3 regions of the Bacillus yunxiaonensis genome follow, and region 1 is predicted to be linked to each of the others. Evidence: predicted binding sites of a transcription regulator. Region 1 holds the regulator's gene; each other region holds the start of a gene.

Region 1 (8,373 bases):
GTTCGTGTTTCAAATGAAGTTGCAAAAAAGTTATATCGAAGACATGGTTTTCAAAATGGCGGAATTCGCAAAAGATACTATACAGACAATTATGAAGATGGTCTTGTAATGTGGGTGAACTTATGATGAAAAAAGATACAATTATACTGGGTATTGAAACAAGTTGTGATGAAACTGCTGTGGCAGTTGTGAAAAATGGACGAGAAATTTTAGCGAACATTGTAGCTTCGCAAATTGAAAGCCATAAACGTTTTGGCGGGGTTGTTCCGGAAATTGCATCTCGCCACCATGTGGAACAAATAACAGTTGTATTAGAAGAAGCGTTAAAAGAAGCACAAGTTACATTTGAAGATATTGATGCAATTGCTGTTACAGAAGGGCCAGGTCTTGTTGGGGCACTGTTAATTGGTGTGAATGCAGCAAAAGCAGTAGCTTTTGCACATAATATCCCGTTAGTTGGGGTACATCATATTGCTGGGCATATTTATGCGAATCGTTTAGTACAAGAACTGCAGTTTCCATTATTGTCTCTCGTTGTATCTGGTGGACATACAGAGCTTGTTTATATGAAAGAGCATGGTTCATTTGAAGTAATTGGTGAAACAAGAGACGATGCTGCGGGAGAAGCATATGACAAGGTGGCACGTACGTTATCAATGCCATATCCAGGGGGGCCGCACATTGATCGTCTTGCTCATGAAGGAGAGCCGACAATCGATCTACCTCGTGCATGGCTTGAACCAGATTCTTATGATTTTAGCTTTAGTGGTTTAAAATCCGCAGTTATTAACACTGTGCATAACGCAAATCAGCGTGGAGAAGAACTAAAGCCTGAAGATTTAGCTGCAAGTTTTCAAGCAAGTGTAATTGATGTGTTAGTAACAAAAACAGTACGAGCAGCAGAGGAGTATGGCGTGAAGCAAGTACTTCTTGCTGGAGGAGTTGCGGCAAATAAAGGATTGCGAGCTCGATTGGAAGTGGAGTTTGCAAATAAAAACGATATGAAGCTAATTATTCCACCGTTATCTTTATGCACAGATAACGCTGCTATGATTGCTGCAGCTGGTACAATTGCATATGAGCAAGGAAAGAGGGCAACATTAGCATTAAATGCAAACCCGGGCTTGGATATTGAATCCTAGTTATTCCGCGTTTAATGAGACAGTAAATTTTCCACTCTCGTTAAAGAAGATAAGTTTAGTTAAATGTTAGTGGGACCACAAATGGAAGTTTTACTTTATACACATAATTAACCACAACCTGTGGATAAAACCTATATTATCTGTTGATAATATAGGTTTTTTTGTGAGTATAAAGTGTGGATAAATATTATTGTGTTTGTGGATAATGTGGAAAACTTATGTTTAGCTTGATAATATGAAAATGAATATGTGAATAATGTTGTGGATAAATAAAAAGGTTAGCGTAAATGCTAACCTTTTTATCCCGCTATTCGCGGGCAGTAAGATTCCCACCTCAAGATGGAGAGAGAATCGTTGTCCAGCTCTAGCGGCTAGAATCTCCGGTCGTTTCGCCCCCTCGGACGAGGCAAAAAGCGCCTCTCTGCCTTGGGCGTGGGCGTCCTGCGATTTTGGACGAGCCGCTTCCGCTTTTCTACAGAAGATAGGTGGGGGATGAAAAAACCCCAATGATAGAAGTTTCACTTTATATTTGTAATTCTTCCCATTCTTCCATACATGCTTCTAATTGTTCTTGTAGTGTTTGTTTTTCTGCTGTAATATTACTTGCTTTTTCATAATCAGCATATACTTCAGGCAGACAAAGTTGTTCTTCTAGTGTAGCAATTTGCTCTTCCATTGCAGCAATGTTTTCTTCTAATTCTTCAATTCTACGCATACGTTGACGCTCTTGCTTTTTACGTTCTTTTTCTTCAATATAATTTAATTTTTCTTGCGCCACTTGTTTTTGTACAGGTTTGTTTGTTTCTTGTTCTTCAAGTTCCGCCCGTTCTAACATTTCATTTTTCTTTTCTACATAATAATCGTAATCGCCTAGATATTCCACTGCCCCGTCTGTTGATAACTCAATAACTTTTGTGGTGATGCGATTAATGAAATAGCGGTCATGGGAAACAAATAAAATAGTTCCCGGAAAATCAATAAGAGCATTTTCTAAGATTTCCTTGCTACTTAAGTCTAAATGGTTTGTCGGTTCATCTAAAATAAGTACATTTGATTTTTGCATCATAAGTTTCGCAAGGGCTAAACGTGCTTTTTGTCCACCACTTAAAGAAGAGACTGGCTTTAAAACATCATCACCAGAAAATAAAAAGTTTCCAAGTACTGTGCGGATTTCTTTTTCTGGTTGCAGCGGGTAATCATCCCAAAGCTCATCCAATACACGTTTCGATGATGTTAAGTTTGCTTGTTCTTGGTCATAATATCCAATAGAAACGTTTGAGCCGAATGAAATACTGCCGTTTAAAGGATGAAGTTTATCCACAAGAGATTTTAATAAGGTGGATTTTCCGATTCCATTTGGACCGACAAGGGCAACACTATCACCTCTTGTTAATTGGAAATGAATGTGCTCAATGATTGGCTCATTATTATAACCAATTGTGACATTTTTTACTTGTAGTACATCATTGCCGCTTTGCCTATCGATATCAAAATGGAAAGAAGCAGATTTTGCATCACCGAGTGGTTTTGTCATAAGCTCCATACGATCTAATTGTTTTTGGCGACTTTGTGCCCGTTTTGTTGTGGATGCACGGGCGATATTTTTTTGAATGAAGTCTTGTAACTTTGTGACTTCTTCTTGCTGTTTTTCGTAACGCTTTATCTCTTGTTCGTATAGTGCTGCTTTAAGTTCTAAATACTTACTGTAGTTCCCTGTGTATTTTCGACTTTGTTTATTAGAGATTTCATACACCTGTGTTACGAGCTTATCTAGAAAGTATCGATCGTGTGAAACGATTAAAATAGCACCAGGATAGCCTTGTAAATATTGTTCCAGCCATGTTAATGTATCGATATCTAAATGGTTGGTGGGCTCATCCAAAATAAGCAAATCTGGTTTTGTTAATAATAATTTGCCAAGAGCTAAACGAGTTTTTTGTCCACCGCTTAATGTGGAGATTGTTGCTCCGTGTGTCTCAGGAGGAAAGCCGAGTCCGCTTAAAACAGAGCGAATATCAGCTTCGTATTGGTAGCCGCCTTTATTTTTATAATCTAATTGCAGACGATCATACTCTGCTAACAATCTTTCATGTGCAGTGACATTTGTGAAATTTTCTTCTTTCCCCATTTCTTGTTCTAGCCTTCGGAGTTCTTTCTCCATGTGTTGCAAATCTAGAAATACCGTTAACATTTCATCCCAAATGGTTAATGACGTTTCAAGACCAGTGTGCTGTGCTAAGTAACCGATAGATACATCTTTCGGTTTGATAATTTCTCCACTGTCATGGGATAGTTCTCCTGCAATAATCTTTAATAATGTAGACTTTCCAGCGCCGTTACGGCCGACAAGTGCAATGCGATCACGCGTCTGTACCTCTAACTTAATGTTTGAAAGAATCACTTCAGCGGCGTACAACTTGGAAAGGTTATTCACTTGTAGTAAAATCAATGTTTTCACCTCAAATAATTTCTTAACTTTGCCATGATTATATTTCTCAATCATACTAAAAATAGTGTATAGTTGAACATAAATAGAGAAGTTCTCTCTCTATTATACAAGGAAAACTTTCAATGCTAAACTTCCGTACATGTTTCAATCACTTGAACAGATAGGAAGAGAGGAGGGGGTTGCATGGAGCAGCCTAAAATTCCGCAGGCGACTGCCAAAAGATTGCCTCTATACTATCGATTTATCCAAAACTTATCGTTATCTGGTAAGCAACGCGTATCATCTGCAGAATTAAGTGAAGCGGTGAAAGTAGATTCTGCGACAATTCGAAGAGATTTTTCATACTTTGGGGCATTAGGGAAAAAGGGATACGGCTATAACGTAAATTATTTATTGTCGTTTTTCCGCGAAACACTTGACCAAGATGATGTAACGCGTGTAGCCCTAATAGGGGTAGGTAATTTAGGGACAGCTTTCTTACATTACAATTTTACGAAAAATAATAACACAAAAATTGAGATGGCATTTGACGTTGATGAAGAGAAAGTTGGAAAAGAAATCGGAGGAATTCCAGTATATCACCTGGATGAATTAGAAGAAAAATTATCAGATGATATAAAAGTGGCAATATTAACAGTACCTGCTTCTGTTGCACAAGCTGTAGCAGATCGCTTATCGCACACGAGTATACAAGGAGTTTTAAACTTTACACCTGCTAGGTTAAATATAGTAGAACACATTCGAATTCATCATATCGATTTAGCGGTAGAATTACAAACGCTTGTATACTTTTTGAAAAATTATCCACAATAAAAACGCAGGAATTCCCTGCGTTTTTATTATTTCTTCATACTACCTTTTTTCGGTTTAGAAAAAATAAGGCGAAGTGCCAAACTAAAATCAACCGTTGCCATTACAGAAAGTAATAGTGTGTAAAAGTTCCAAATTGTATCCTCAACACTTGTAATTGCTAAGTATGTAAAAATACACCCGAGAAGAAAATACAAAGTTGCCATAACAAATGGTGAATTTCGCATGTTTAAAATCCTCCGATAAATCCTTGCAATTTTTCAGCCTTTTCTAGATAGGGATGTAGTACAAATGTAATTAACATAACATTTGTATTCATCATAACATGAGCCATAATGGGTACAATAATCCGTTTCGTTTTTACGTATAAAAATGAAAAAACAAGCCCCATGGAAATATACACTAATAAATGTGTAGGGTCAAAATGAATTAAAGCAAATATAAGTGAACTCACAATTGCTGCGATAAAGAAGTTATATCGTTTATATAGTGTTCCAAATAGAATCTTTCTAAATACAATTTCTTCAAGAATAGGAGCAAATATAGACGAAACAATTATAAATAATGGAGCAGCTTTTATAATATCGATAATGTTTTGTGTATTTTCAGATTCAGCTTTAACTTTAAAAATTTGTGTTTCGATGGTGCCGGCAATTACTTGGGCAAATAAAGCAAGAAAAACCCCTAAAATAATCCATCCTATTGTAGCAGGAATGTTTGTCTTTTCCCGATCCCATTTTTCTGATTGTGTATCATTACGTAATAACAGAAGGATAATAATAAGAGCGATAAAAAAGCTAATTAGTCCCCAATGTGCAGTTGCTAATTGTACCTTTTCTTCGAAAGTTCTGTTTCCATTGTTGTATATCCCGCTTTTTAAAAGGATCCATCCTCCAATTACACCTGATAATTGCATCAAAATATATGTAACAACAACCCACCAATATTGTCTCTTCAATTTCGTAACTCCTTTTTAAATTTTTTGTAATGAAAAAGGAAAATGCTCTATCCATAGAGAAAACAACTTATGGCATCTTCTTATTGTAACATAGGAGAAGAAGGGAAAACGATGGAATATAAAATTGAATCTTCTATCAGTGCCGATCTTTTGTGAGCCAAGGATTTTGGTATTACATTATTACGCTACCCATCCGGTAAAGCATATGAAGAGGATGTAAAATAGTTTTCCGAAAAATTACGATTTTTTCACTTGCAAAAGAAAATAAGATTCTTTATTATAATAAGTGTGTTAGCACTCGAAGTGTTTGAGTGCTAATAAACATAAAATTTACATAGTAAATTGAGGAGGTTATTGTTCATGCTAAAGCCATTAGGTGATCGCGTTGTAATTGAACTTGTTCAAGCAGAAGAAAAAACAGCAAGTGGTATTGTATTACCAGACACTGCAAAAGAAAAACCACAAGAAGGTAAAGTAGTGGCGGTTGGTACTGGTCGTGTGCTTGAAAATGGTGAGCGTGTTGCTTTAGAGTTAGCTGCAGGCGATCGTATTATCTTCTCAAAATATGCAGGTACTGAAGTGAAATACGAAGGTGCAGAATACTTAATTTTACGTGAAAGCGACATTTTAGCAGTTATCGGTTAATTATATAAATCTTTAAAAATTCAAGGGGGTCAAATATTATGGCAAAAGATATTAAATTTAGTGAAGAAGCACGTCGTTCGATGCTTCGCGGTGTCGACACTCTTGCAAACGCAGTAAAAGTTACGCTTGGACCAAAAGGTCGCAATGTTGTACTTGAGAAAAAATTCGGTTCTCCGCTTATTACAAATGACGGTGTAACAATTGCAAAAGAAATCGAATTAGAAGATGCATTTGAAAATATGGGTGCAAAATTAGTAGCAGAAGTTGCTAGCAAAACAAATGATGTAGCTGGTGACGGAACGACAACTGCAACTGTATTAGCACAAGCAATGATTCGTGAAGGTTTAAAAAACGTAACAGCTGGTGCAAACCCAATGGGTCTTCGTAAAGGTATCGAAAAAGCTGTTGTTGCAGCAGTAGAAGAATTAAAAACGATTTCTAAACCAATCGAAGGTAAATCTTCTATCGCACAAGTAGCTGCTATTTCTGCTGCTGATGAAGAAGTAGGACAATTAATTGCAGAAGCAATGGAGCGTGTTGGTAACGACGGCGTTATTACATTAGAAGAATCTAAAGGTTTCACAACAGAATTAGATGTAGTAGAAGGTATGCAGTTCGATCGTGGATATGCTTCTCCTTACATGATTACTGATTCTGATAAAATGGAAGCAGTTCTTGATAACCCATTTATCTTAATTACTGATAAAAAGGTTTCTAGTATTCAAGAAATCTTACCAGTATTAGAGCAAGTGGTACAACAAGGTAAACCACTTCTTATTATCTCTGAAGATGTAGAAGGCGAAGCGTTAGCTACATTAGTAGTAAATAAACTTCGTGGTACGTTCAACGTAGTAGCTGTTAAAGCTCCTGGCTTCGGTGATCGTCGTAAAGCTATGTTAGAAGATATTGCGATTTTAACTGGCGGTGAAGTGATTACAGAAGAATTAGGACGCGACTTAAAATCTGCAACTATCGCATCTTTAGGGCGCGCTAGCAAAGTTGTTGTAACGAAAGAAAATACAACAATTGTTGAAGGTATAGGAAATACAGCACAAATCGAAGCTCGCATCGGTCAAATCCGTGCGCAGTTAGAAGAAACAACTTCTGAATTCGATCGTGAAAAATTACAAGAGCGTCTTGCTAAACTAGCAGGTGGCGTAGCTGTAATTAAAGTAGGTGCAGCAACTGAAACTGAATTGAAAGAGCGCAAACTTCGCATTGAAGATGCACTTAACTCAACTCGTGCAGCAGTAGAAGAAGGTATTGTTGCAGGTGGTGGTACTTCACTTATGAACGTATATACTAAAGTAGCTGGTCTTGCAGCTGAAGGCGACGTAGCAACAGGTATCAACATCGTACTTCGTGCATTAGAAGAGCCAGTTCGTCAAATCGCAATCAACGCTGGTTTAGAAGGTTCTGTTGTTGTAGAACGCTTAAAAGGCGAAAAGGTAGGCGTTGGTTTCAACGCAGCAACAGGCGAGTGGGTAAACATGCTTGAGTCTGGTATCGTAGATCCAACGAAAGTAACTCGTTCTGCGCTTCAAAACGCAGCATCTGTTGCAGCAATGTTCTTAACAACTGAAGCAGTTGTTGCTGACAAGCCAGAACCAGCTGGTGCTGCTGGAATGCCTGACATGGGCGGCATGGGCATGGGCGGTATGGGCGGCATGATGTAATTTCATGCGCCGCGAAACATCCATCTCTTTATAGAGGTGGATGTTTTTTTGTTCTATAAGTAGTGAAATATAAAGAAGATAGGTATTTCGAGAAATTGTCTATAAGATGCTGACTGGTTCGAATAACTTGTTAGTGAAGCTGGAAATGAAGGAAGTTTCTCTATACAGGAAAATAATTTCTGTAGAATTTTGTCGCTTTCTCTCTTGACCGTATTCATACTTCATTGTTAGAATCTAGGAAGATAATATAAAGTATTCCTTCATATATCCTCAATAATATGGATTGAGAGTCTCTACCGGGTTACCGTAAACAACCTGACTATGAAGGCAGTGTGTCTATGTTTATAAGGAGGAACCTCCTTTATAAAGCTAGGCTCCTGCCTTTTCTTTGTTATGAGACTGAGGGCAGGGGACTGGCTTTTTTTATTATATTGGTAATTGTTTTTACCAAATTGGTGAAAATGTTTATATACAGAACTATGGGGTGATTATTTTGAAGAAACAGCACGATACGATTATCGTTTTAGATTTTGGAAGTCAGTACAACCAGTTAATTGCGCGTCGCATTCGTGAATTTGGCGTGTATAGTGAACTTCATCCACATACAATTACAGCAGAAGAAATTAAAGCGATGAATCCAAAAGGAATTATCTTCTCTGGTGGACCGAACAGTGTATATGGCGAAAGTGCATT
Region 2 (7,277 bases), on a different contig from region 1:
AAGAAAAAATTGAGGAACTATTGTTGCAAGTAGAAGTACAATCTTTATCCTACATTAACGGGCAGTAAGCCACCCATCTTAAGATTGAAAGAGAAGCGAAGCAGATAGGGGAAATGAAGACAATCTTCACTGATGGAAGTTTCACTTTATAGGAGAGAAGGATCTATATGAAAATTACAGAATTACTAAAAAAGGACACAATTCTTCTACAATTACAAGCATCTTCTAAGCAAGAAACGATTGATGAAATGGTAAGTAAGCTTGCACAAGCAGGCCGATTATATGATGAGATTCAATTTAAAGAGGCTATTTTAACTCGTGAAGCACAAAGTACTACTGGCATTGGAGAAGGGATTGCAATTCCTCATGCAAAAACAGCTGCGGTTAAGACACCTGCTATTTGCTTTGCGAAATCAAATAGCGGTATAGACTATGAATCTCTCGATGGTCAACCAGCTCATTTATTCTTTATGATTGCAGCAAGTGAAGGAGCGAATGATGCTCATTTGGAAACTCTTTCCCGCTTATCTACACTACTTATGGATGCGGAATTTCGCGGGAAACTTATGAAAGCGCAAACAGAAGACGAGCTACTGAACCTTATTGATGCGAAAGAGAAAGAAGTTAATAAAGAGGAAAATAAAGAAGAAAATACTGTACAGTCAAGTTCAAAGGGGAAAGTTTTAGCAGTTACTGCTTGTCCTACAGGAATTGCTCATACGTATATGGCAGCAGACGCTTTAAAATCAAAAGCAAAGGAAATGGGTGTCGATATAAAAGTAGAAACCAATGGTTCTACAGGAGTAAAAAATGAATTGACTGCAGAAGAGATTCATGATGCAGTGGCAATTATTATTGCTGCAGATAAACAAGTTGAAATGAATCGTTTTAAAGGAAAGCATGTTATTGAGGTTCCAGTTGCAGCTGGAATTCGTAAATCTGAGGAACTTATTAACCGTGCGCTTAAACAGGATGGACCTATCTATCAAGGGACAGGGGAAGCTGCAAAGGGAGAAGTAAAAGAAAAACGAACAGGATTTTATAAGCATTTAATGAATGGTGTATCCAACATGCTTCCGTTCGTTGTTGGTGGGGGGATTTTAATCGCACTGGCATTCGCTTTTGGCGGCATTCATGCGAAAGGGCCAATTGCTTCTACATTAATGGCAATTGGTGGCGGAAACGGAGCATTTTTCTTTATCGTTCCAGTATTAGCAGGATTTATTGCAAGTAGCATCGCAGATCGGCCTGGTTTTGCACCTGGTATGGTTGGCGGTTATTTAGCAGCACAAGCTGGGGCTGGATTTCTCGGTGGTTTAATCGCAGGATTTCTGGCAGGTTATGTAATCGTTCTCTTGAAAAAAGCTTTTCAAGTATTACCGGCACAACTTGAAGGAATTAAACCTGTTCTTTTGTATCCGTTGTTTGGTATTATGATTACTGGTTTGATTATGATTCTTGTTGTAAATGATCCTGTAGTAGCAGTGAATAAAGGCTTAACACATTGGTTAAATGGATTAAGCGGAGGAAATGCTATTTTATTAGGTGTCATTCTTGGTGGTATGATGGCTGTGGATATGGGAGGCCCTATCAACAAGGCTGCCTTTACATTCGGATTAGCGGCAATTGCTGCTCATAATTTCGGACCGCATGCTGCAGTTATGGCGGGTGGTATGGTTCCGCCGCTTGGAATTGCATTAGCAACAACTTTCTTTAAAGGAAAATTTACGGATGCAGAGCGCAAATCTGGTATTACAAATTATATTATGGGCCTTTCCTTTATTACAGAAGGCGCTATTCCATTTGCAGCAGCTGATCCATTACGTGTAATTGTAAGCTGTGTTATAGGGTCTGCGATTGCAGGTGCTCTGACTATGGGGTTTCATATTACTCTTCCTGCACCGCACGGTGGCTTGTTCGTTATTCCCCTTGTGAATAAACCGATACTTTATTTATTGGCTATCGTAATAGGAGCAGTTGTAACAGCAGTTATGCTCGGGATTTGGAAAAAGCCTGTAAATAAATAAGAAAAGCGGTCAACTTTTGACCGCTTTTCTTACATTGTTGAAAAAAGAATGTGCCTAAAAAATATCGGAATTTTGTTTTTAGATTTCTTTCTACATAGTACAGATAAGAATCCTTATTCTTTCTTTTATCCCGCTACTCGTGGGCAGTAAGCCCCCCACTTCAAGCTTTAGAAAAAGCGAAGAAGATAGGTGGGGGATAACTGCTGGCATGCGCCCGATTGGTGAGAGCTTTCCATCAGCGGAGGATGAAAAAAGGCTTCTTTTGTATTCACAATCTAAAGAAAACGCTCCTATTGAGATTGGTTCCACAACCGCCACAATAACTTTATCCTATCTGTGAAAAAGTTCACAAATAGGTCATAATTTGTGAATACATTCACAAATAAACATGCTACAATATGTGTGTAAGGAAGTTAAACAATATAAAATCAGTATTTTAATTATTTACTTAAATGACAATGATAATAATGAAATGATAAATAGAGAGGGGATTTTACCATGAAAAAAGGTATTAATCGCGTAGTATTAGTAGGAACAGGAGCTGTAGGTTGCAGCTATGCATATTCTATGATTAACCAAGGTGTAGCTGAAGAGTTTGTTCTTGTTGACGTAAACGAAGCAAAAGCAGAAGGGGAAGCAATGGATTTGAGCCATGCTGTTCCATTTGCTCCAGCTCCAACAAAGGTTTGGAAAGGTAGTTATGCAGATTGTAAAGATGCAGATCTTGTTGTTATCACTGCTGGATTGCCACAAAAGCCAGGTGAAACTCGCTTAGATTTAGTTGAGAAGAACACAAAAATCTTTAAACAAATCGTTCGTGGCATCATGGATAGCGGATTTGATGGTATCTTCTTAATCGCAACTAACCCAGTTGATATTTTAACTTATGTAACTTGGAAAGAATCTGGATTACCAAAAGAACGTGTAATTGGTTCTGGTACAACTTTAGACTCTGCTCGCTTCCGTTACATGTTAGGTGAATACTTAGATGTGGATCCACGTAACGTTCATGCATATATTATTGGTGAACATGGTGACACAGAGCTTCCAGTATGGAGCCATGCAACTGTTGGTGTACAAAAACTAGAAACAATCTTAGCAAACAGTGAAAAGTACAATCAAAGTGATTTAGATGAAATCTTTGTGAATGTACGCGATGCTGCTTATCATATTATTCAACGTAAAGGTGCAACTTACTATGGTATCGGTATGTCACTACTACGTGTAACTAAAGCGATTTTAAACAATGAAAACAGCGTATTGACAGTATCTGCATACCTTGAAGGACAATACGGACAACAAGATGTTTACGTAGGTGTTCCAGCAGTTATCAACCGTCAAGGTATTCGAGAAGTTGTAGAGCTTGAATTGAATGCAGAAGAAGAATTGAAATTTGATCATTCTGTAAAAGTGCTAAAAGAAACTATGGCACCAGTACTATAATCCAAATTGTATAAATCCCTTTCCGGCCCCCCTGTATAGCCCCCTTTGCCGGAAAGGGTTTTTTTATTTTGCTGAAAGTGAATTACTCTTTAAATGTAATATGTATTTTGTTCTAATAGGAAGTAATGAATAGCAGTAAAATTCCCCCTCTTTTTCACTTTAAAAATTATTCTAAAATAAAACGCTTACAAGGAATATTCGTCAAAATTCGATATTTTCAGCTGAAATTTACGAAATTACCATGAATTTCCGCGAAAAAAACGTATGTTTTTTTAGAAAATCGCAAGGATATTTCTATTTACCGAAGAATAGTAATAACATATTTAAAATTCTGTCATCTTGTGAGGTGAACATAGTGATTGTAACAAATTGTAATGAGGAAAAAATGCTATTGTTTCATAAAGAGAAAGCTTACGATAGCTACGAAGTACTTGGTGCTCATCTAACGAAGGAAGATGGGGTGCAAGGAACACGTTTTTCCGTATGGGCTCCTCATGCTCAAGCTGTGAGTATTGTAGGGGATTTTAATGAATGGAATGATCAAATGCATAAAATGGTGCGAGTAACAGATGAGGGAATTTGGTCTTTATTTATACCAAACATAGCTCAGCTGGAATTGTACAAATATGCAATTGAAGCCTCAAACGGTCATACAATTTTAAAAGCTGATCCGTATGCAATGTATGCTGAGGTGAGACCAAATACGGCATCCATTGTTTATGATATAAAAGGATATCAATGGAAAGATCAGAAGTGGTTTCAAAAAAAGAAACGAAAACCAATTTATAATGAACCGTTAGCAATTTATGAACTTCACTTTGGTTCATGGAAAAAGAAAGAAGATGAGTCTTTTTATTCTTACAGAGAAATGGCAGATGAGCTTATTCCGTATGTAGTAGAGCATCAATTTACTCATATTGAAATTATGCCGCTTGTTGAACACCCATATGATCGTTCTTGGGGATATCAAGGGACTGGATATTATGCACCGACAAGCAGATACGGAACACCGCAAGATTTTATGTATTTTGTCGATGAATGTCACAAATATGGGATCGGTGTCATTTTAGATTGGGTACCAGGGCATTTTTGTAAAGATGCTCATGGACTTTACTTATTTGATGGAGATCCAACGTATGAATATAGAGATCTTGATGTACAAGAAAACCGTGTATGGGGAACGGTGAATTTTGATTTAGGAAAACAAGAAGTACGAAATTTTCTCATTTCGAATGCGCTGTTTTGGATGAAGTATTATCATATCGACGGTTTTCGCGTTGATGCAGTTGCTAACATGCTATATTGGGAGCGAAATGGGGGGCAGGAAAGTAATGAACATGCTGTATTGTTCCTGCAACAGCTGAATGAAGCAGTATTTGGGGAAGATCCAACTTTCTTAATGACTGCGGAAGATTCAACAGCATGGCCGCTCGTAACTGCACCGACATATGAAGGTGGACTTGGTTTTAATTATAAATGGAATATGGGCTGGATGAATGACATTTTAAAATATATGGAATGTGCGCCGGAGTATCGGAAGTATATTCATGACAAAGTAACATTTTCACTGCTTTACGCGTATTCTGAGAATTTTATTTTACCGTTATCACATGATGAAGTTGTGCACGGGAAAAAGTCGCTATTAAATAAAATGCCGGGTGATTATTGGTCCAAGTTTGCTCAGCTTCGTTTATTGTATGGTTATTTATTTACACATCCAGGTAAGAAGCTGCTCTTTATGGGCGGCGAGTTTGGGCAATATGACGAATGGAAAGACCTTGAAGATTTAGATTGGGACTTACATGATTTTGAAATGCATAATCGTACGCATGATTACTTTAAGGAGCTCATAGCATTGTATAAGCGCTCTAAGCCGCTTTGGCAGCTTGATCACACTGAAAAGGGCTTTCAGTGGATTGATGCGGATAACCGTGAGCAAAGTATTTTTTCGTTTATTCGCCAAGGAGAGAGAGAAGAGGATGTTCTCGTTATCGTTTGTAACTTTACAAATGCGGTATATGAAAACTATAAAGTTGGCGTACCAGCATTTCGCTATTATAACGAAATTTTAAATAGTGATAGTTCTGCATACGGCGGTTCGGGACAAATCAATAAGAAGCGATTAAAAGCGATTATGGAGCCTTATCATAATCAGCTTGCTCATGTTGAAATGACAATACCACCATTTGGAATTTCAATTTTACGGCCAGTGAAAACACGAAAGGGGAGTAGTAAACAAGATGGTACAAAAGCAGACGTGCGTAGCAATGTTATTAGCAGGGGGAAAAGGTAGTCGTTTAAGCGCCTTAACAAAAAATCTAGCAAAGCCAGCTGTTCCATTTGGCGGTAAATATCGCATTATTGATTTTACATTAAGTAACTGTGCGAATTCTGGTATTGAAACAGTGGGGATTTTAACACAATATCAGCCGTTAGAATTGCATAGTTATATCGGTATTGGAGATGCATGGGATTTAGACCGTGTAAATGGAGGGGTTACTGTACTCCCTCCTTATGCAGAGTCCTCTGGAGTGAAATGGTATACAGGAACGGCAAGTGCCATTTATCAAAATTTGAATTATTTAAAGCAGTATGATCCGGAATATGTTCTCATTTTATCCGGCGATCATATTTATAAGATGGATTATGCAAAAATGCTTGATCATCACATGGAACGAGAAGCAGATGTCTCTATTTCTGTTATTGAGGTACCGTGGGATGAAGCAAGCCGCTTTGGCATTATGAATACGAATGAAGCGATGGAGATTGTTGAGTTTGAAGAAAAACCGCAGTTTCCAAAAAGCAATCTAGCTTCAATGGGCATTTATATTTTTAATTGGGCTATTTTAAAAGAGTATTTAGAAATGGATGCAAGAAATCCAGAATCTAGTAATGATTTTGGAAAAGATGTGATCCCTCTTTTATTGGATGAAGGTAAAAAGCTTGTTGCGTATCCATTTAGTGGGTATTGGAAAGACGTTGGAACAGTGAAGAGCTTATGGGAAGCAAATATGGATTTGCTTCGCGAAGATTCATCGCTCAATTTGTATGACCGTGATTGGCGAATCTGTTCTGTTAACCCGAACCAGCCGCCTCAATATATTGCACCGTCAGCAAAAGTGGAAGAATCGTTAATTAATGAAGGTTGTGTTGTAGAAGGTGATGTGCAGCATTCTGTATTGTTTCAAGGGGTAACTGTAGAGGAAGGCAGCAAGATTGTAGATTCAGTGATTATGCCAGATGCCAGAATTGGGAAGAATGTTGTGATTGAGCGTGCCATTGTTGGGCCAGGAATGGTTATTGAAGATGGAACAATCATTCGTCCAGAAAGAAACATTGAAGACGTTGTATTAATTGCAGAGGAAAATTAAATGAAGTAAAACTAGAGATTAGCAAGGGAAGCTTAATCTTTTCACACATAGTTAGTAGAAATAATCGAAGCTTTGATGGATAGTGATTCTATTCCTATCTTCTTTGATCTTATGGAAGATTACGATGATAATTTTACTGCCTAATAGAGCGCAACGAAAAGGGGATGAGATGAGTGAGAGAATCAATGTTAGGAATTATTAATGCAACAGAGAGTTTTCCATCACTACAGCAAGTAACAAATCATCGATCATTAGCGGTATTGCCATTTGGTGGACGTTACCGTTTAATTGATTTTATGCTTTCGAATATGGTAAATTCTCATATTAATAGTGTAGCCATTTTCACAAGTCATAAAAATCGTTCGCTCATGGATCATCTCGGTTCTGGGAAACAGTGGGATTTAGATCGGAAACGCGATGGCTTATTTTTAATTCC
Region 3 (7,277 bases), on a different contig from region 1:
AACAGCTTCTATGTTCTTTTTTTGGCTATTTTTCCCTTAAAAAATATATTGCATTTCTGAAAGATAACGCTTACAATTTTCTTATGGATAGAACAAAATGATATCATTCTCATATTCCAAATGAACTATGTAGTATATAAATTTGCTTGATGCAAACGCTTACTAGTGTAGGTGGTAAATTGTTTTTAGAGGGACTTATTTTTTTAATCTGAATTGTCAGACGTCTATCGTTTAACGACTAATAGGGAATGATAGATAAGACGAAAAAAAATGGAGGATTCACATATGAAATTTGTTATGTTTCTTGTAGGATTAATTGCTGTATTTATCCTAGCGTTTCTTGTAAGTACTGATCGAAAAAAGATTAAATACAAGCCAATTGCTATTTTGCTTGTTATTCAATTAGGATTATCATATTTCTTACTAAATACACAAATTGGTTACATTTTAATTAAAGGGATTTCTGATGGATTTAGTACAATTTTAAAATTTGCGGACGCTGGAGTTAACTTTGTATTTGGTGGAATGGTAAATAAAGGAGAATTTACGTTTTTCCTTTCTGTATTACTTCCAATTATTTTCCTTGCGGTGTTAATTGGAATTCTGCAACATCTTAGAATTTTACCAGTCATTATTAAAGCAGTCGGATTCTTATTAAGTAAAGTAAATGGTTTAGGTAAATTAGAATCTTATAATGCAGTAGCAGCGGCAATTGTTGGCCAAGGGGAAGTTTTCATTACAGTAAAAGACCAACTAAGTAAGTTGCCAAAAAATCGTTTATATACACTATGTGCGTCTTCTATGTCGACAGTTTCCATGTCAATTGTTGGTTCTTACATGAAAATGCTTGACCCTAAGTATGTTGTAACAGCACTTGTTTTAAATTTATTTAGTGGATTCATTATCATTCATATTTTAAATCCTTACGATGTGAGTGAAGAGGAAGATATTCTAGAGTTACAAGAGGACAAGCACCAAACTTTCTTCGAAATGCTAGGCGAGTACATTATGTTAGGATTTTCAATTGCAGTTACAGTAGCAGCAATGTTAATCGGATTCATTGCATTGATGGCAGCAATTAACGGTCTATTCGATTCTATTTTCGGTATTACATTCCAAACAATCTTAGGATATGTGTTCTCACCATTAGCGTTTATCATGGGTATTCCAGCATCTGAGATGGTAACAGCTGGACAAATTATGGCAACAAAATTAGTAACAAACGAATTCGTTGCGATGCTTGATTTAGGAAAAGCAGCAGCTCATTTAACACCTCGTACAATTGGTATTTTATCTGTATTCCTTGTATCATTTGCGAACTTCTCATCTATCGGAATTATCGCAGGTGCAACGAAGAGTATCGATCAAAAACAAGCGAATGTTGTATCTTCTTTCGGATTAAAACTTGTATATGGTGCAACATTAGTAAGTGTGTTATCAGCAATTATCGTTGGGGTAATGCTATAAAATAAGAAAAGCAATGAGCAGCGGGCTCATTGCTTTTTTTGTTGCGTGCCCAGCTAAGCTGGGCACACCTACTAATGAAAGTCCAGTCTAGGTAAGAACCAAGTCGCCTAGTAGCTGACAGGCAATGGGGGGAGAAATTCTAAGATTGAAGCCCTGTGACAAAGTAACTTCTTACTAGAAGTGCGAGCGAATTAGCAGACCGTAACATAAAGTGAAACTTTAATCAGTGGGGGTTTTCTTCATCCCCCACTGATTATCAGCCCTCACCAATCGGGCTTTTACGGGCAGTTTATCTCCCACCTAACTTCTTAAAGAAAAGCGGAAGCGGCTCGCTCAAAATCGCAGGACGTTGGAGTTCAAGGCAGAGAGGCGCTTTTTGCCTCGTCCGAGGGTGCGAAACGACCGGAGATTCTAGCCGCTAGAGCTGGACAATGCTTTCACCGAATTTTGAGGTGGGAGTGTTACTGCCCGTTACTGCGGGATAAAGTGAATCTTGCCGCCTCGTCAAGAGCACCCAAGCAATAGGAGAAGTCGAAATTAGTGAATACGTGGGACGGAAAAGAGGGATTTGATTTTCTTGGATTTCATCATCGGAAATTTCCAAAACATGTGAAAGACGGGAAGAGAGTGTATATCATGACACACGTACCGAGTAAGAAAGCCATGAAGAACATGCAAAAGAAAGAGGAGTACATAGATTATTTACAATACACAAAATCGTAACAAATTAGACAGTATATTCAGAAATCTTGAGAGGTGTATGTCACTTTCTTGTCGAATAAGTTATGTAGAGAATTTTGATCAAATAAAAACCCGAATCATAGATAAACATGATTCGGGCTATCATTCAGATTAATAAGCTAAGCTGAATAGACCTTTAATGTGTGATAAGTAACGAACGTTACTTGCTTCTTTCATTAATGATGCTGGTAAGCCTTTAAGTGGAGTTGAGCTTGCTCCGATTGTAGCAACAGCATCTTTACGTCCTAGACTTGCAAGTGTTCCAGAGTTTACTGGTGCGAACTCTTCGAATGCTTTGCCTTCTAGTGCTGCGTATAAGTTGTATCCAATTAACTCACCCATTTGCCAAGCGATTTGTGCAGTTGGTGGGTATGGACGCCCGTCTGGAGCGAAGACAACAGCGCTGTCTCCAGCAACGAATACGTTTTTGTGAGAAGTAGATTGTAGGTATGCATCAACTGTTGCACGACCACGGTTTACTTCAAGACCTGATTCACCGATTAATGGGTTACCTTGTACGCCGCCTGTCCAAACGAATGTGTTAGCAACGATTTTTTGACCGTCTTTTAAGTCGATTTCATTGCCAGCAACGTTTGTTACAGGAAGACCTGTTAAGAATTGAACGCCGCGTGCTTCTAAGCTAGTAGTTGCACGTTCAATTAAATGGTCAGGTAATACTGGAAGGATTTTTGGACCTGCTTCAACAAGAAGAAGTTTAACTTCTTTTGGATTTACGCCGTGGCTTTTTGCAAGTTTAGGCATAATGTCAGCAAGTTCACCAACTAGCTCAACGCCAGTTAATCCGCCGCCGCCAATTAAGATTGTAGCATCAGCTTCGTTTTTCGTTTTAGCGTATTCACGAATACGGTCTTCAACGTGTTTGTAGATTTTGTTTGCATCAGCAGCAGATTTTAATACCATGCTGTTTTCTTCTAGTCCTGGAATACCGAAGTAAGCAGTTTTACTTCCTAAAGCAACTACAAGTGCATCGTAAGATAAAGTAGTGCCACCAGCTAGTTTAATTTCTTTGCTATCAACTGAGAATGACTCAACTGTTGCAATTTTAAGATCGATGTCTTTACCTTTGAAAAGTTTTTCAAGTGGCATCGCAATTGCTTGCTCAGAAACGTTACCTGCTGCAAGGCGGTGTAGTTCCGTAATAATTTGATGTGTTGGATATTGGTTGATAACTGTAACTTGTGCTTCTGATTTGCTGTAATGTTTACGTACATTTAAAGCTGCAAGAAGTCCGCCATAACCAGCACCTAAGATGACAATTTGTTTTGACATAGTATGATATCCCCCGTCTTTACTAATTCTTGTGTAAGAAAGAATTATTTATGATTGCGTTCTGCAGTAATTTGAAGATAAGCGCTTACAAAGCGGAACATTTTTTGTGCTTGCGGATCTTTTAGCATTTTTAAAAGGCCAAAAAGACCGATAACTTCGTTACTTTCTTCAGCGCGATCTTTCGCTTCGATAGCAGTTGCAGCAATGGTTTTCACTGTATCTTTTACAGGTTCTGCAAGTTCTTGGATTGCTCCAACAGTATCATTTTTTAATACTTCATCAGTAGCGACTGCTTGAGCGAAATCATAAGACTTTGTTAAAATGTTAACGAGCTCAGTTAATTTTGGAAGTTGATCTACTAATGTAGTTAAAGACTCTTGAACTTCAGGCTTTAATAGCTGATCAAGTACATCAAGCTGTCCTTGGCTAGCAGAAATTTGTAATGATTCTTGTTCAGGCTTTGTTTGAGTGATTGTTTCTGGCATCTCCAATTCTCCTTTACGATAGCAATATTTCTTAAATTTTTGGGAATGAAAGAAGATTCCCCATTATAGGTAAGATTTCTTCGTCCGTAACAACTCGAGGAAACTTGTAAAACTTTACACAAAGATTTAGGGCAAGATGCTCTTAAAGTTACTATTGCCGGTGAATATGTCTTTTCAAACCGTTGCAACATTCGAATGAACTATAAGTAATCACCGAATCTGAAATAGTAAATTTTAAAAAGCTAGTTGCGTCCTCTAGCTTATGGACTTGTCCAGTAAAAGACTTTGTCTACCAACTGAGTATATTATATACTACAATACACCTATGTTAACATAAAAATGCTTATTAGGCATTCGATTTTAATGAGTATAATCTACGAACTTACGGGGCGTTATATCTGTTGTCTCATTCTAATTTTACAATATAAGAAGCATAAATTGACGAAAGCGGTTGATTTATGCTTTTTTTGTTTGCGTGCCCAGCTAGGCTGGAACAGAAAAGAGATGGCAAAGCCATCTCTAAGACATCTGTTTCAGTTTTCTACTCTACTACTCAGCTGGTGGAGTAAACGTGCGTTTTTCTAATTCAGCATCTAACATAAATAATGCGTTTGAATCATTTGTAATACGCTTTAATTTTTGAATGATGCTATCGAAAGACGCTTCTTCTTCTACTTGCTCATCAACGAACCATTTTAAGAAGGTGATGGTAGCATGTTCGCGCTCATCCCATGCAATATCAGATAAGTTATAAATACGTTTTGTAACCTCACGTTCATGCTCGAGGGCGATTTCAAAAGCAGATAAAATCGATTCGTATTCGTTATTTGGATGATCAAATCCAGTAATGATTGCACGCTCACCGCGATCATTAATATAATTGTACAGCTTCATAGCATGGAAACGCTCTTCCTCTGCTTGTACAAGAAAGAAGTTAGCAAATCCATCGTAGCTTTCTGATGTACAATATGCCGCCATTGCCATATATACATGGGCGGAGTAAAATTCAAAGTTCATTTGATCATTTAGTGCTTCACGTAATTTTGGAGATAACATAAAAAAAGACCCCTTTCATATTATTATAATATAATCATAACATAATTGAAAATAATTCTCACTTGTTATTCGAATCGCTTGGAGAGTTTCTTAACATGCGTTTCCATAATGTCTTGTAAATCTAAATTATATTTTTGCGCTAAAATAATAAGATTTCCTAACACATCTCCAATTTCTTCTTTTAATTCAATTGTTAATTCTTCTTCGCTCTTTTTTTGTTCATCTGGACGATTACGGCCAATTTCAATAGCACGCACAACGCGAGAAACTTCTCCCACTTCCTCCGCTAAAAAATTAACGCGAATAAAGGAATTATATTGTGCCCATCCTCGCTCATGATAAAATTGTTCCACCCAGCTTTGAAATTCATTCGTATTCATCCTTTTCCCATCCTCCCAATATGTAGTATGATTAAATTGTAGCATAACAATATGTAGTTTTGGGGTGGAGTAATGAAACGTATTTGTGTATTTGCAGGATCGAATGTTGGAGAGCGTCCAGAGTTTCAAGCAGAAGCTCGGCAGCTTGGGGAAATACTAGTTCAAAATAATATAGAGCTTGTATATGGAGGCTCTTGTGTTGGATTAATGGGAGAAGTAGCAAATCAAGTATTAGAGCTAGGCGGCCGTGTAACGGGTGTTATGCCTCGTGGATTATTTAGAGGGGAAATTGTTCACCAAGGCTTAACAGAACTAATCGAAGTGGAAACAATGCATGAGAGAAAAGCAAAAATGAGTGAACTTGCTGATGCATTTATTGCACTTCCAGGCGGTTATGGAACGTTTGAAGAACTGTTTGAAGTGGTATGTTGGTCGCAAATTGGGATTCATGAAAAGCCTGTTGGATTGTTAAATATTGCAGAATTCTACACACCGTTATTACAAATGGTGGACCGTGCAGCAGAGGAAGGGTTTATGAACCCATCGAATAAAGAATTACTTGTATCTGCAAAAACGGCTAATGAGTTGGTTCCTAAAATGAAAGAGTACAAACGACCAGTGATGGGAAATAAGTGGAAGCAGTTAACATAAAGTGAAACTTCCATCAGTGGGGGGCTTTATCCCCACTGATGGTTAGTTGAACCAATCGGGCTTTTACGGGCAGTTATCTCCCGCCTATCTTCTTTGCTTTTCTCTAAATCTTGAGGTGGGGGTCTTACTGCCCATTAATGCGGGATAAAGTGAAACTTTTTACTACCCACAAATAGCGGAATAAATAAAAAACCGAGCGGAATTGTCCCGCTCGATTTTTTAGCGTAATAGTTGTCGAATGTCGTCGAGATATCGTGTCGAATCGTCGATATATTAGAAAAAGCGCCGATATATCAGCGCTGCTTTCGTTTTTCTTATTGTCCAGCTCCGCCTCCTAGCCCCTGATGTCTAAGAACCTTCCACACGAGAAGATAAAAAGCATCTTCTGTGTGAAAGAACCTTAGCCAACGGGGCTAAACAGTCGGCTCCGCTTTTCTTATTGTCTAGCTCCAGCGGCTAGAACAGTTGGTCGTTTCGCGCCTTCCTACGAGGCAAAAAGCGCCTTTATGTCAGGAGCTCCAACGTCCGCCTGTTCGGAGCGAGCCGCTTCCGCTTTTCTTATTGATTCAAGAATGCGCGTAACATCCATGCGTGTTTTTCAAGTTCTGTGTAGATGCCAAGTAGTAGATCAGATGTCGTTTCATCGTCTGCATCTTGTGCGATTGCCATACCTTTTTTCAGTTCAACAAGCATTACTTCATAGTCTTTCATAATTGCTTCAACCATTCCTTCTGCAGTTTCGCCGTAAGCTGCTTCTTGAACAGAAGATAGTTCTAAGTATTCTTTCATTGTTGCTACTGGTTTGCCGCCGATTGCTAAAATACGTTCTGCAATTTCATCGATGTGCGTAGCTGCTTCTGTATACAATTGTTCGAATTTCTCATGTAATGTAAAGAATTGAGGTCCTGTTACGTACCAGTGGTAGTTGTGTAATTTTGTAAATAAAACGTTCCAGTTTGCTACTTGTTTGTTTAATACTTCAATAACTTGTGTATTCATACTATCAATCTCCTTCACGTTTTTTTATTTTGTATCAATTACTAATTTATAATTATTATAATCTAATGACGGGTATGAAATCAAGCCTTTTTGCATATATAATTTTTAAACATTTTGTGACGAAGCGGTATGTTTAAAACAGGGGATAATGTGACATATAGATAAAAGAGAATAAATAGAAAGGGGAATGAAGATGCAGCTCCTATTT

The links. Region 1 encodes Rex, which represses fermentation and respiration genes when NADH is low (regulators of the CRP and FNR family bind a similar motif). Its sites were predicted from a motif close to TTGTGAAATATTTCACAA; they were not measured.
Region 2: a site for Rex is predicted at 2,392-2,409, ahead of WAX78_RS22335 (L-lactate dehydrogenase). Genes of this name have one in related genera too.
Region 3: a site for Rex is predicted at 4,088-4,105, ahead of WAX78_RS11425 (DUF1641 domain-containing protein). Genes of this name have one in related genera too.

The regions. Positions count from the first base shown of each region.
Region 1 is NZ_JBAWSV010000018.1:1,961-10,333, forward strand. Features, by position in the region: gene rimI (ribosomal protein S18-alanine N-acetyltransferase) at 1-126, shown strand, start outside; gene tsaD (tRNA (adenosine(37)-N6)-threonylcarbamoyltransferase complex transferase subunit TsaD) at 126-1,142, shown strand; gene WAX78_RS24900 (ABC-F family ATP-binding cassette domain-containing protein) at 1,666-3,591, opposite strand; gene WAX78_RS24905 (redox-sensing transcriptional repressor Rex) at 3,775-4,404, shown strand; gene WAX78_RS24910 (YdiK family protein) at 4,431-4,628, opposite strand; gene WAX78_RS24915 (CPBP family intramembrane glutamic endopeptidase) at 4,631-5,359, opposite strand; gene groES (co-chaperone GroES) at 5,720-6,004, shown strand; gene groL (chaperonin GroEL) at 6,043-7,680, shown strand; purine riboswitch at 7,921-8,022, shown strand; gene guaA (glutamine-hydrolyzing GMP synthase) at 8,174-8,373, shown strand, end outside.
Region 2 is NZ_JBAWSV010000010.1:129,344-136,620, reverse strand. Features, by position in the region: gene pfkB (1-phosphofructokinase) at 1-68, shown strand, start outside; gene WAX78_RS22340 (PTS fructose transporter subunit IIABC) at 168-2,027, shown strand; gene WAX78_RS22335 (L-lactate dehydrogenase) at 2,526-3,470, shown strand; gene glgB (1,4-alpha-glucan branching protein GlgB) at 3,826-5,763, shown strand; gene WAX78_RS22325 (glucose-1-phosphate adenylyltransferase) at 5,711-6,841, shown strand; gene WAX78_RS22320 (GlgC family sugar phosphate nucleotidyltransferase) at 7,015-7,277, shown strand, end outside.
Region 3 is NZ_JBAWSV010000003.1:421,861-429,137, forward strand. Features, by position in the region: gene WAX78_RS11410 (NupC/NupG family nucleoside CNT transporter) at 286-1,467, shown strand; gene WAX78_RS11415 (hypothetical protein) at 2,008-2,190, shown strand; gene WAX78_RS11420 (NAD(P)/FAD-dependent oxidoreductase) at 2,320-3,498, opposite strand; gene WAX78_RS11425 (DUF1641 domain-containing protein) at 3,543-3,983, opposite strand; gene WAX78_RS11430 (ferritin) at 4,533-5,039, opposite strand; gene WAX78_RS11435 (MazG-like family protein) at 5,105-5,419, opposite strand; gene WAX78_RS11440 (LOG family protein) at 5,492-6,070, shown strand; gene WAX78_RS11445 (Dps family protein) at 6,629-7,069, opposite strand; gene WAX78_RS11450 (DUF3920 family protein) at 7,263-7,277, shown strand, end outside.